3 regions of the Algoriphagus machipongonensis genome follow, and region 1 is predicted to be linked to each of the others. Evidence: riboswitches for the same ligand, from Rfam matches in the RefSeq annotation. Region 1 holds a riboswitch; each other region holds the start of a gene.
What was found. Region 1 has a riboswitch for S-adenosylmethionine ahead of ALPR1_RS13325 (homocysteine S-methyltransferase family protein). Riboswitches for the same ligand answer to the same signal wherever they lie in the genome.
Positions count from the first base shown of each region.

Region 2: linked by a shared signal. The riboswitch ahead of ALPR1_RS11210 (O-acetylhomoserine aminocarboxypropyltransferase/cysteine synthase family protein) and the one ahead of ALPR1_RS13325 (homocysteine S-methyltransferase family protein) in region 1 are both predicted to bind S-adenosylmethionine.
Region 3: linked by a shared signal. The riboswitch ahead of ALPR1_RS06530 (trans-sulfuration enzyme family protein) and the one ahead of ALPR1_RS13325 (homocysteine S-methyltransferase family protein) in region 1 are both predicted to bind S-adenosylmethionine.

Region 1 is NZ_CM001023.1:3,183,183-3,186,463, forward strand. Features, by position in the region: gene metH (methionine synthase) at 1-775, opposite strand, end outside; gene ALPR1_RS13325 (homocysteine S-methyltransferase family protein) at 798-1,850, opposite strand; SAM riboswitch class I at 1,911-2,009, opposite strand; gene ALPR1_RS13330 (hypothetical protein) at 2,097-3,281, opposite strand, start outside.
Region 2 is NZ_CM001023.1:2,657,702-2,660,982, forward strand. Features, by position in the region: gene ALPR1_RS11210 (O-acetylhomoserine aminocarboxypropyltransferase/cysteine synthase family protein) at 1-1,206, opposite strand, end outside; SAM riboswitch class I at 1,394-1,502, opposite strand; gene can (carbonate dehydratase) at 1,589-2,242, opposite strand; gene ALPR1_RS11220 (SulP family inorganic anion transporter) at 2,239-3,281, opposite strand, start outside.
Region 3 is NZ_CM001023.1:1,515,937-1,519,217, forward strand. Features, by position in the region: gene ALPR1_RS06520 (FG-GAP repeat domain-containing protein) at 1-54, shown strand, start outside; gene ALPR1_RS06525 (CBS domain-containing protein) at 175-636, shown strand; gene ALPR1_RS06530 (trans-sulfuration enzyme family protein) at 695-1,867, opposite strand; SAM riboswitch class I at 1,972-2,075, opposite strand; gene pth (aminoacyl-tRNA hydrolase) at 2,134-2,694, opposite strand; gene ALPR1_RS06540 (50S ribosomal protein L25/general stress protein Ctc) at 2,777-3,281, opposite strand, start outside.

The DNA of each region.
Region 1 (3,281 bases):
TTACTATCCCCATATCCATTCCATGGTGTATAGCATGGTATAGGAAAGCAGCATGCATCGCTTCTCTTACAGGATTATTTCCTCTAAACGAGAAACTCACATTACTCACACCACCACTAACTTTCGCTCCAGGCAGATTTTCTTTGATCCATTGTGTTGCCAAAAAGAAGTCCAAAGCATTTTTCTTATGCTCATCCATACCTGTGGCAACAGGGAAAATATTTGGGTCAAAAATGATATCCTGAGGATTAAACTTCACCTCATCGACCAACACCCTATAACTACGCTCACAAATCTCTATTCTTCTATCATAGGTATCCGCCTGACCATCTTCATCAAAAGCCATTACTACTACAGCAGCACCAAACTTTTTAATGGTCTTTGCCTGATTGACAAACTCCTCTTTCCCATTTTTTAAGGAAATAGAATTTACAATCCCCTTGCCTTGGATACATTTAAGTCCTGCAAGGATGATCGCCCATTTCGAGCTATCGATCATGATTGGAATTCTGCTTATTTCAGGTTCTGAAGCCAGCAAATTCAAAAATTTGACCATGGCTGCTTCTCCATCCAGCATACCTTCGTCCATGCAGACATCCAATACTTGTGCTCCACCACGGACTTGATCCAATGCCACATCCAAGGCGTCGTCGTATTGCCCATTGAGGATTAACCTTGCGAATTTTTTCGACCCGGTAATATTGGTTCGCTCACCAATATTTACAAAATTGATTTCCGGTGTTACTACCAAAGGCTCCAGCCCAGATAGTTTCATGTAATGTTTGTTATCTATCACCTCAATCCAACGTTTCTTCTACTTCTAATTGATTTAATTTACGAGGGGCAAAACCTTCTGAAAGGTTTGCCAAAGCTGCTATATGTTCAGGAGTGGTGCCGCAGCATCCTCCTAAGATATTCAGCATCCCTTCTTTTAAAAAGTCCCGGACCTGACCTGCCATTTCATCTGCTCCCTGATCGTATGCCCCAAATTCATTGGGAAGCCCTGCATTCGGATAAGCACTGACATAAAAAGGTGATTTCTGTGCAAGAACTTTAAGGTATGGCCTAAGTTCTTTAGCTCCCAAAGCACAATTAAGGCCTACAGAAAGCAAAGGAACGTGAGAAATTGAAATCAAAAATGCTTCAGTGGTTTGCCCTGACAATGTACGCCCTGAGGCATCTGTTATAGTTCCTGAAACCATGATTGGAATTCCTCCTTCCCTTGGATCAAGTGGCAAATTTCTTTCCTCAAAAACATCCTGAATGGCATAAAGAGCTGCTTTTGCATTCAAGGTGTCAAAAATTGTTTCTACCAATAATATATCAGAACCACCATCTAATAACCCTCTTACTTGCTCCGAATAAGCTTCTGCCAATTGGTCAAACGTAACTGCTCTATAGCCGGGGTCATTTACATCTGGCGAGAGTGAAGCAGTTCGATTGGTCGGGCCTATTGCACCTGCAACAAATCGGGGTTTATCTGGATTATTTGCTGAGTATTCCTCTGCCACTTCTCTTGCCAGCTTTGCGGATTCAAAATTGATTGCATAGGCTAAGTGCTCCAAACCATAATCAGCTTGGGCGATAGTGGTAGCAGAGAACGTATTAGTTTCAATAATATCGGATCCTGCGTCCAAATATTCCCTATGAATGGCTTTAATAATTTCTGGCTTACTCAATGACAGCAAATCATTATTTCCTTTTAGATCCTTCGCATAATTTTTCAACTCAGGAGTTCTAAAATCTTCCTCCGTCAACTTATATCGCTGAATCATAGTACCCATGGCACCATCGAGAATCAGGATTCTTTTTTGAATTTGCTGTAGTAGGAGTTCAGTTCTGTTTTGCATAATTGATTAATATTCAAGGGCTAATCGAGCAAAACACGGAAAAAAGTACAAAGACTTATCCGCTCATCTATTCCCGAATATTCGGGATGGGAATTAGCACCTTGGTTACAGGTTGCTAAGACGTCGTCGGGCCCTTCCCTCAGTCTTTCTCGATAAGCTGACCAAAGGTACTATCATTTTCCTAATAAAACAGTCGATTACAGCAATTTTGATAGGGTTTTGGACATATTTTTAGAGATTCTCAACTTATGGCCTTACTCCCACACCTATACTGAGATAAGGTGCTGCCATGTAGCTGCTCATGCTTAAATCTCCTAATTTGTAATTCCCCAAAGGAAGTTCATATCCAAACGAGGTGTTGAATACAATATCAAACAAATTGCGTTTTCCAATAGGCAAACCATATTCAATAAAAACTTCTGGTTTGGTCATCAAACCACTGCTCTTTATGTAACTGTCAAAATTCCTTTGCTCAAATAATTCCGGAAAATCAGGCTTTTCTTTAAGTGTATTGGTATAGCGTATATTTCCAAAACCTAGTCCTACAACCCCACCTATTCCAAAATTCTTGAACTGGAAAAATTTCATTCCTATGTTACCATAAACACGAAGACTATTGAGGGATTGCTCCCTTAAAGTGTTGGCTTCACCATGCATTGCTAAATTAAATACTTCAGCCCCATAGAGTAATGAACCTGTTTCTCCAAGAATCTTCAAGCCAATATTATGTGGCTTTCCGTCTAGTTCATTAAATCCAGCATCTGCAAGCTTTTCATTCAACTTGGTAGGTGATGTAAAATGAATTCCATTTATTAAGTAAAATCCAATAGATCCATCTTTATAAAAGAAATTTCGATCCGGCAGCGTTAAGCCTGCTCCAAGTCTGATAAATGCACCACTTTGGGCATTATCAAATGAAAGGTCTTTCATATTCCATTTACCTTCAAATGGACTAAATGAGTATCCTAATTTTAATAATACTTCTAAGGCTTCTTTCCTTCCCGGAAGGTCAAAATCATAACTTAATTGGAAACCTGTCTCCGTCAAAAAGTTGCCGTAATATTGACTTCCTTTTTGAATGTTTTTCTTTCGAAGAATAAAGCCTTGAGCGGGTTCAGCTAAAAACTCATCCAAGTTACCGGATTGGTTTTCAGGGAGCATCTGAAAATTCAAAAACCCAGCTCCAATAGACATATAATGTATCAATTGAAATTTTGACTCTTCTATAAATGAATAGCCAATATTCACTAATGCCCTTGAAGTTCTATACCCTATGTTATAACCGTCAAAAACGCTTTTGCTACCTCGGTTATGATATAGCTCCATTCCGATCACAAAATCATTGTATCGAGTTTGATATCCCAGGCCGATTGTATTGTATTTATTCCTTAATCCCGACAGGCCACGATCTTTCAGCAATTGGTCAAATTG
Region 2 (3,281 bases), 530 kb from region 1:
TGCTATTTGCTCCTCATCAGAAAGTTGCTGGTGTGTCGTAGCAGAAGGCTGAATAATTAACGTTTTAGCATCACCTACATTGGCCAAATGAGATACTAATTCTAGGCTATTGATAAATTCTGAGGCTTGTTCTTTATCTCCATCTATTTCAAAACTCAAAACGCCACCAAATCCATTTTTCAGGTATTTCTTGGCCAGTTCATGATATGGAGAGGAAGTCAGTCCTGGATAATTCACTTTTTTGACTTGAGAATGACTTTCCAACCATTTGGCAATAGCCAGTGCATTGTCTACTGTTTTTTGTACTCTCAAGGATAAAGTTTCAATCCCTTGTAGCAGTAAGAAAGAATTGAAAGGGGAGATAGCAGGCCCAAAATCCCTTAATCCTTCCACACGTGCTCTAATGGCAAAGGCTACATTGGGCATTCCCAAAGGATTATTTTCTCCAAAAACTTCCCAGAAATTCAATCCATGGTATCCTTCAGATGGCTCTGAGAATTGAGGGAATTTCCCATTTCCCCAATTGAAATTACCTGCATCCACAATAATACCTCCGATGGATGTTCCATGGCCACCAATCCATTTGGTTGCTGAAGAGGTTACCAAATTAGCACCATGGGCAATAGGCTGAAATAAGAATCCTCCAGCTCCAAAAGTATTGTCCACCACCAAAGGAATATCATGCTTTTTAGCTAAGGCAGCAATGGCCTCAAAATCAGGAATATTAAACTCTGGATTACCGATAGTCTCCAAATAAATTGCCTTTGTCTTGTCATCAATCAATGCTTCAAATGCAGGAGCATCATTTCCTTTGGCAAATCTGGCTTCAATACCTATTCGCTTAAATGCCACTTTAAACTGATTATAAGTACCGCCATATAAAAAGGATGTAGATACAAAATTCTCACCTTCTGACAGAATATTGTTTAGAGCTAAAAATTGAGCTGCTTGCCCTGACGCAGTAGCTACTGCAGCCACACCACCTTCTAAGGCAGCAATCCTTTTTTCAAAGACATCTGTGGTTGGGTTCATAATTCGGGTATAAATATTACCGAATTCTTTCAGCCCAAATAAGTTCGCTCCGTGCTCAGCACTATTAAATACATAGGAAGTTGTTTGATAAATCGGAACTGCTCTTGCATTGGTCGCTGGATCAGGCTCTTGACCTGCATGTAACTGTAAAGTTTCAAAGTGTAGATTTGACATGGTTTTAGAGTTTATTGTTAAAAGATATTGGGTAGAGGATACCCGCTTTTTGAAAGAATAATTTAAAATAAGGAAGGCATAGCATTTTTGTCTTGTTCAAGAAATGAGCAAGAAACAAGTATTTATCACTTGTTGGAATATTAGCCGGGAAAGGTTGAGGTTTAAATCCTGTGTTCATGTTGCAAAGAATTTATAGTCCCAGTTAAGACCATCTCAACTGGCAGGATTTGGCACCTTGGATTTTCCAGGTTGCCAGAGGGTCATAGAGCCTGTCTCTCACCTCTTCTTTATAAATCCTTGCACTTAAAAAGTGAAGGATGACACAAATAAAAAGCCCGAAATCGGATTTTCAAAATGAAATAATGAATTCGGGCTATTTTTTTTAGAAGCTTTGATCTAACTGATCTTGATCATATCGAAAGATAGGGTTTACATTTTCAATGTCTGGCTCAATTTGTACCAGCTCGGAAACTAATCCATTATCTAACCCATAAACCCAACCATAAATAGTTGGAGCTTTTCTTGACTTCCATGCTTTTTGAATGATAGAGGTTTTAATTAAATCCTGACATTGTTCAATTACATTAAATTCTACCAGCTTATTTATTTTTCCCTTTTCGTCAGCAATTGCTTCAATATCAGATTGGTATTTATAATAGACTTCTTTGATATTCCTGAGCCACTTATTGATCAAACCTAAATTATCATGTCCTAAAGCTGCTGCAATTCCACCACATCCATAATGACCACAAACAATGATATGTTCAACCTTTAAAACTTCTACAGCATACTGAAGAACACTCAATAAATTTAGGTCTGTGTGCACCACCATATTGGCTATGTTTCGATGAACAAATATCTCTCCAGGATCTGTACCTGTTATTTGGTTTGCAGGCACTCGACTATCCGCACAGCCTATCCAAAGAAACTTGGGGCTCTGTTGCTGTGACAATTTTTTAAAAAATGAAGGGTCTAATTCATTTACTTCTTCGGACCAAGCTTTATTTTGGAGAAGCAGTTTATCGTATGGTTTCATACAGTTTCAGTTAATTTATAGTTAAATCCTTCTGTGGTAATTTTAATCTGTTTATCGGAAGAGGTGGCAATAAAGTCATTCAAGACTTCTTGAATATCATGGTCAATAAACCTTGCTTTCTCACCATTGATGATCACTTGGCTACCATTAGGTATTTTGGATAGTGCATTCATTAAAGGCGCTTTATTTAGAAAACTCACGTCTTTTTGTAGCTGAACAAGGTAGTTTCCATTCATTTCAGTAATACGAACAGATTTATGGAAGTTGGATTTGATTACAAAGAAAAGTCCAAAAGCCATTCCGATTCCGATTCCAATCAACAGATCTGTAAATAAAATCGCTATCACAGTGACGATAAAAGGAATAAACTGATCCCAACCTTTTTCATAAATGGATACAAATATGGATGGTTTAGCAAGTTTATATCCTACCACAAATAGGACTGCTGCTAGGCAACTTAAAGGGATTTTGTTTAGAATATTTGGAATGGCCAGTATCAATACCATCAGAAGTATTCCATGCAATATGGCTGAAAGTTTGGTTTTAGCACCACTGGTAATATTTGCAGAACTTCTCACAATAACTGCAGTCACAGGAAGCCCACCAATAAGTCCAGAGAAAGAATTACCAATTCCCTGAGCCACCAATTCCCGAGAAGGAGGGGTGATCCTTTTCTGCGGATCCATTTTATCTGCAGCATCTATGCACAAGAGAGTTTCTATAGATCCAATGACTGCCAAAGTAAATGCAATAACCCAGAATGAGGGGTCACCAATCATGGAAAAGTCTGGAAATGTAATCAAGGTTCCTAATTCATCTACACTGCTGACAGAAGGAATAGTTACTAGGTGTTCACCATCTAAAGCCCATTCTGCAAATGAGTTCTGATAAAATAAATTAATTAGAATACCTGAAATTACTGCCCACAAGGCTCCAGGTACAACACCAAAAATTTTATGGTTCCTTATCCGTGGCTGTTCAAAAAGAATTAAAATCCCCAATGCCACCAGTACAATAACAATAGCACCTGGGCTATTGA
Region 3 (3,281 bases), 1.7 Mb from region 1:
AAAGTAAATCACCCTTGGAATCCCATAATAGTCCTAGAAAACACAAAGGAATAATATTCTTTAATTATTGATTATTTCGATTTTTAGTATCGAATAATTTAAATTTTAAGACTTCTATTTTTATATATGATATTATTTCAGTAAATTATTCTTTCACCTATAATCTTTTTTGCTATGGTTAAGAGTTTTCAGGGAGTAAGAATGGCTGAGCCAAAAAAGTCTCCCGCAGCACCAATTTTGGTCAAAGATCATATGAGCACTAAGCTGGTGACCTTTCTTCCGGACGATACAATCGACATGGTTTTGGAAGTTCTCACCAAACGAAAAATTTCAGGCGCTCCTGTAGTGGATGAGTCTGGTAGCTTGGTTGGGATTATCTCAGAGGTAGATTGCTTGAAAGAAATTATCAAAGGGAAATACACTAACACTCCAAAGTTTCCGGGAAAAGTTAAGGATCACATGAGTGTAGATGTCATTACCTTGGGTCCTGAACTTTCGATTTTCGATGCTGCTCAGAAATTTTTAGAATTAAAAATAAGGCGATTTCCTGTGATAAGGGATGGTAGTTTGATCGGTCAGATAAGTTTGAGTGATATTATACGAGCTTTCCCTAAGCTGAAAGACACTACTTGGTAAAGCACTTTAGCTACTAGGATTAAAAAGCCCCTATCATTTATATGATAGGGGCTTTCTTTTACTTCGATCTGTTTAGCGCTTTTTCTACATCCTCAATAATGTCGTCTATATGCTCCAGTCCAACGGATAGTCTTACCAGGCCATCCGTAATCCCAACTCTTGCTCTTTCTTCTTCTGAAAGCTTGCTATGTGTAGTGGAAGCGGGGTGAGTGACGATGCTTCGGCTATCTCCTAGGTTTGCAGTCACAGAAATCATTTGCAACTGATCTATAAAGCGCTTTGCTCTTTCTAGGCCACCCTTTAATGTTAAGGTAATTATTCCTCCCCCAAGCTTCATTTGTTTTTTGGCTAACTCATATTGAGGGTGAGATTTTAAAAAGGGATATTTAACTTGATCTATCTCTTGGTTTCCTTCAAAATAAGTAGCGGTTTTCAAGGCGTTTTCACAATGCCTATCCATTCTTACTCCCAATGTTTCCATGCTTTTGGATAAAATCCAGGCATTAAACGGAGAAATTGCAGGCCCGGTATGGCGAGTGAAAAACTGGACCTCTTTCATCAATTCCTCGGTTCCTAAAATCAAACCTCCTAATACTCTACCTTGTCCGTCGATATATTTTGTGGCGCTATGAGTAACGATGTGTGCCCCCCATTTGGCAGGTTGCTGGAGGTAGGGGGTTGCAAAGCAATTGTCTACTACTAAGATCAAATTATGCGCTTTTGCAAAATTTCCGGCCCATTCCAAGTCAATGATTTCCAATCCAGGGTTCGATGGAGTTTCTATGAAAAGCATTTTGGTATTGGGTTGTACTAATTTTTCCCAATTATGAATATCTGAAATATCTCCATAGGTTGAGGTGATTCCCCATTTAGGAAATACTCTGGTCAACAGTTGGTGAGTGGAACCAAATAGGGATCTGGCAGCAAGCACATGGTCGCCTTGTTGAAGTAAGGAAGCGATACTACCAAACATAGCTGCCATACCTGAGGCGGTGGCAATTCCTGCTTCGGTGCCTTCTGCAGCACAGATTTTATCGATTAAGTCAGTTGAATTAGGGTTTGCATACCTTGAATAGATATTGCCTTCAATTTCATCTGCAAACGTCGCTCTGGCCTCCTCTGCTGAATCAAAGGTAAAGCTAGAGGTAAGGTAAAGTGGAGAGGAGTGTTCCTTTTGATTTGACTTGGATGGGTTGATCCGAATGGAGTTGGTTTCAAAATGCTTACTCATAGCGATTGCCTGGATTATAATTTGATACAATTAGGCTCATACAGTTTGAGAAAGTCAAACCACAGCGGTCTATTCGAACTAAAAAGGGGTGTTTTTGTAAAGCCTGTTTATAGTTCCCGCAGTGGGTAGGACTTGGCACCTTTCCCGAAATCGTGGATGGTTGCCAGAGGGTCAGTGAGCCTAATCTCTCGCCTCTTCTTTATAAATCAGTTACCTGAAGTGCCACAAAGTAAGCTGGACTTTATCTTATTTCCAAATACAAGTTGTCAATTGTTAAATTGATTCATGGTATGTTGGATGCCAATAGTGCAAAAGGCCAAAGACATGTCTATTGCTTGGTCCATGATTTCTGGCAATTGATCGAATTCTTCTTGAGTAAACTTGCCCAATACGTAATCTACTTGTCGTCCTTTTGGGAAATCATCACCTATTCCCATTCTTAATCGAGGGTAATTTTGTCCGCCAGTAAGTGCTTCTATATTTTTCAATCCATTATGACCTGCTGCGCTACCTTTGGGCTTCATTCTTAGTTTCCCAAATGGCAATGCCACCTCGTCTACGATAATGAGGATATTCTCTTTTGGAATCTGAAGTTCTTTCATCCAGTAATTCACAGCTTTACCACTCAAGTTCATGTAAGTGGTAGGTTTGATAAGGTGAATAGATCTCCCCTTAAATTTGTATTCAGTTTTAAAAGCTAGGCGGTCACTTTTCCAAGTTAAATTCTCTTTTTCAGCTAGCCTATCGACTGTTAAAAAGCCAATGTTATGACGTGTCAATTCATATTCAGGTCCGATGTTTCCTAAACCGACAAGGAGGTACTTCATAAGAGTGGAGTTTATTTGGGTAAAAATAAAAAATCCTGCCCAGTAAATGGGACAGGATTTTGTAATGTTGATTTAGGTAGGATTATGCTTCCTCGCCTTCCTCTTCTACTTTTTTGCCTCTTAGTGCTCTTGGGATACCAATGGTTACCAAAGAAACATTTGGGCTAGTTAAGATTTCAAAACCTTCTGCCTTCAATTCAGAAACTTTGAAAGACTTACCTAAGTCTAGCTTAGAAATGTCAGCTTCAATGTAATCTGGAAGATCACCTGCTAAACCTTTAACTTTTAAAGATCTTGTTTTAAATTCAAGTTTACCACCTTTAGCAAGTCCTGGAGAACTTCCAGATACTTTAACAGGAATCTCAAATTTAATAGGCTTGTCATTAGTGAAAGCCATGAAGTCAGCGTGAAGAAGAACTTCACTTACTGGGTGGAATTGAGCTTCTTTCAAAACAGCCTTTACGATTGTTCCTTCGATGTTCAATTCTACTACGTGAACTTCAGGGGTGTAAATCAAATCTCTGAACAAGATAGCCGGAGCATAGAAATGAATCTGCTCAGGAATGCCTGGTCCGTAAACTACACAG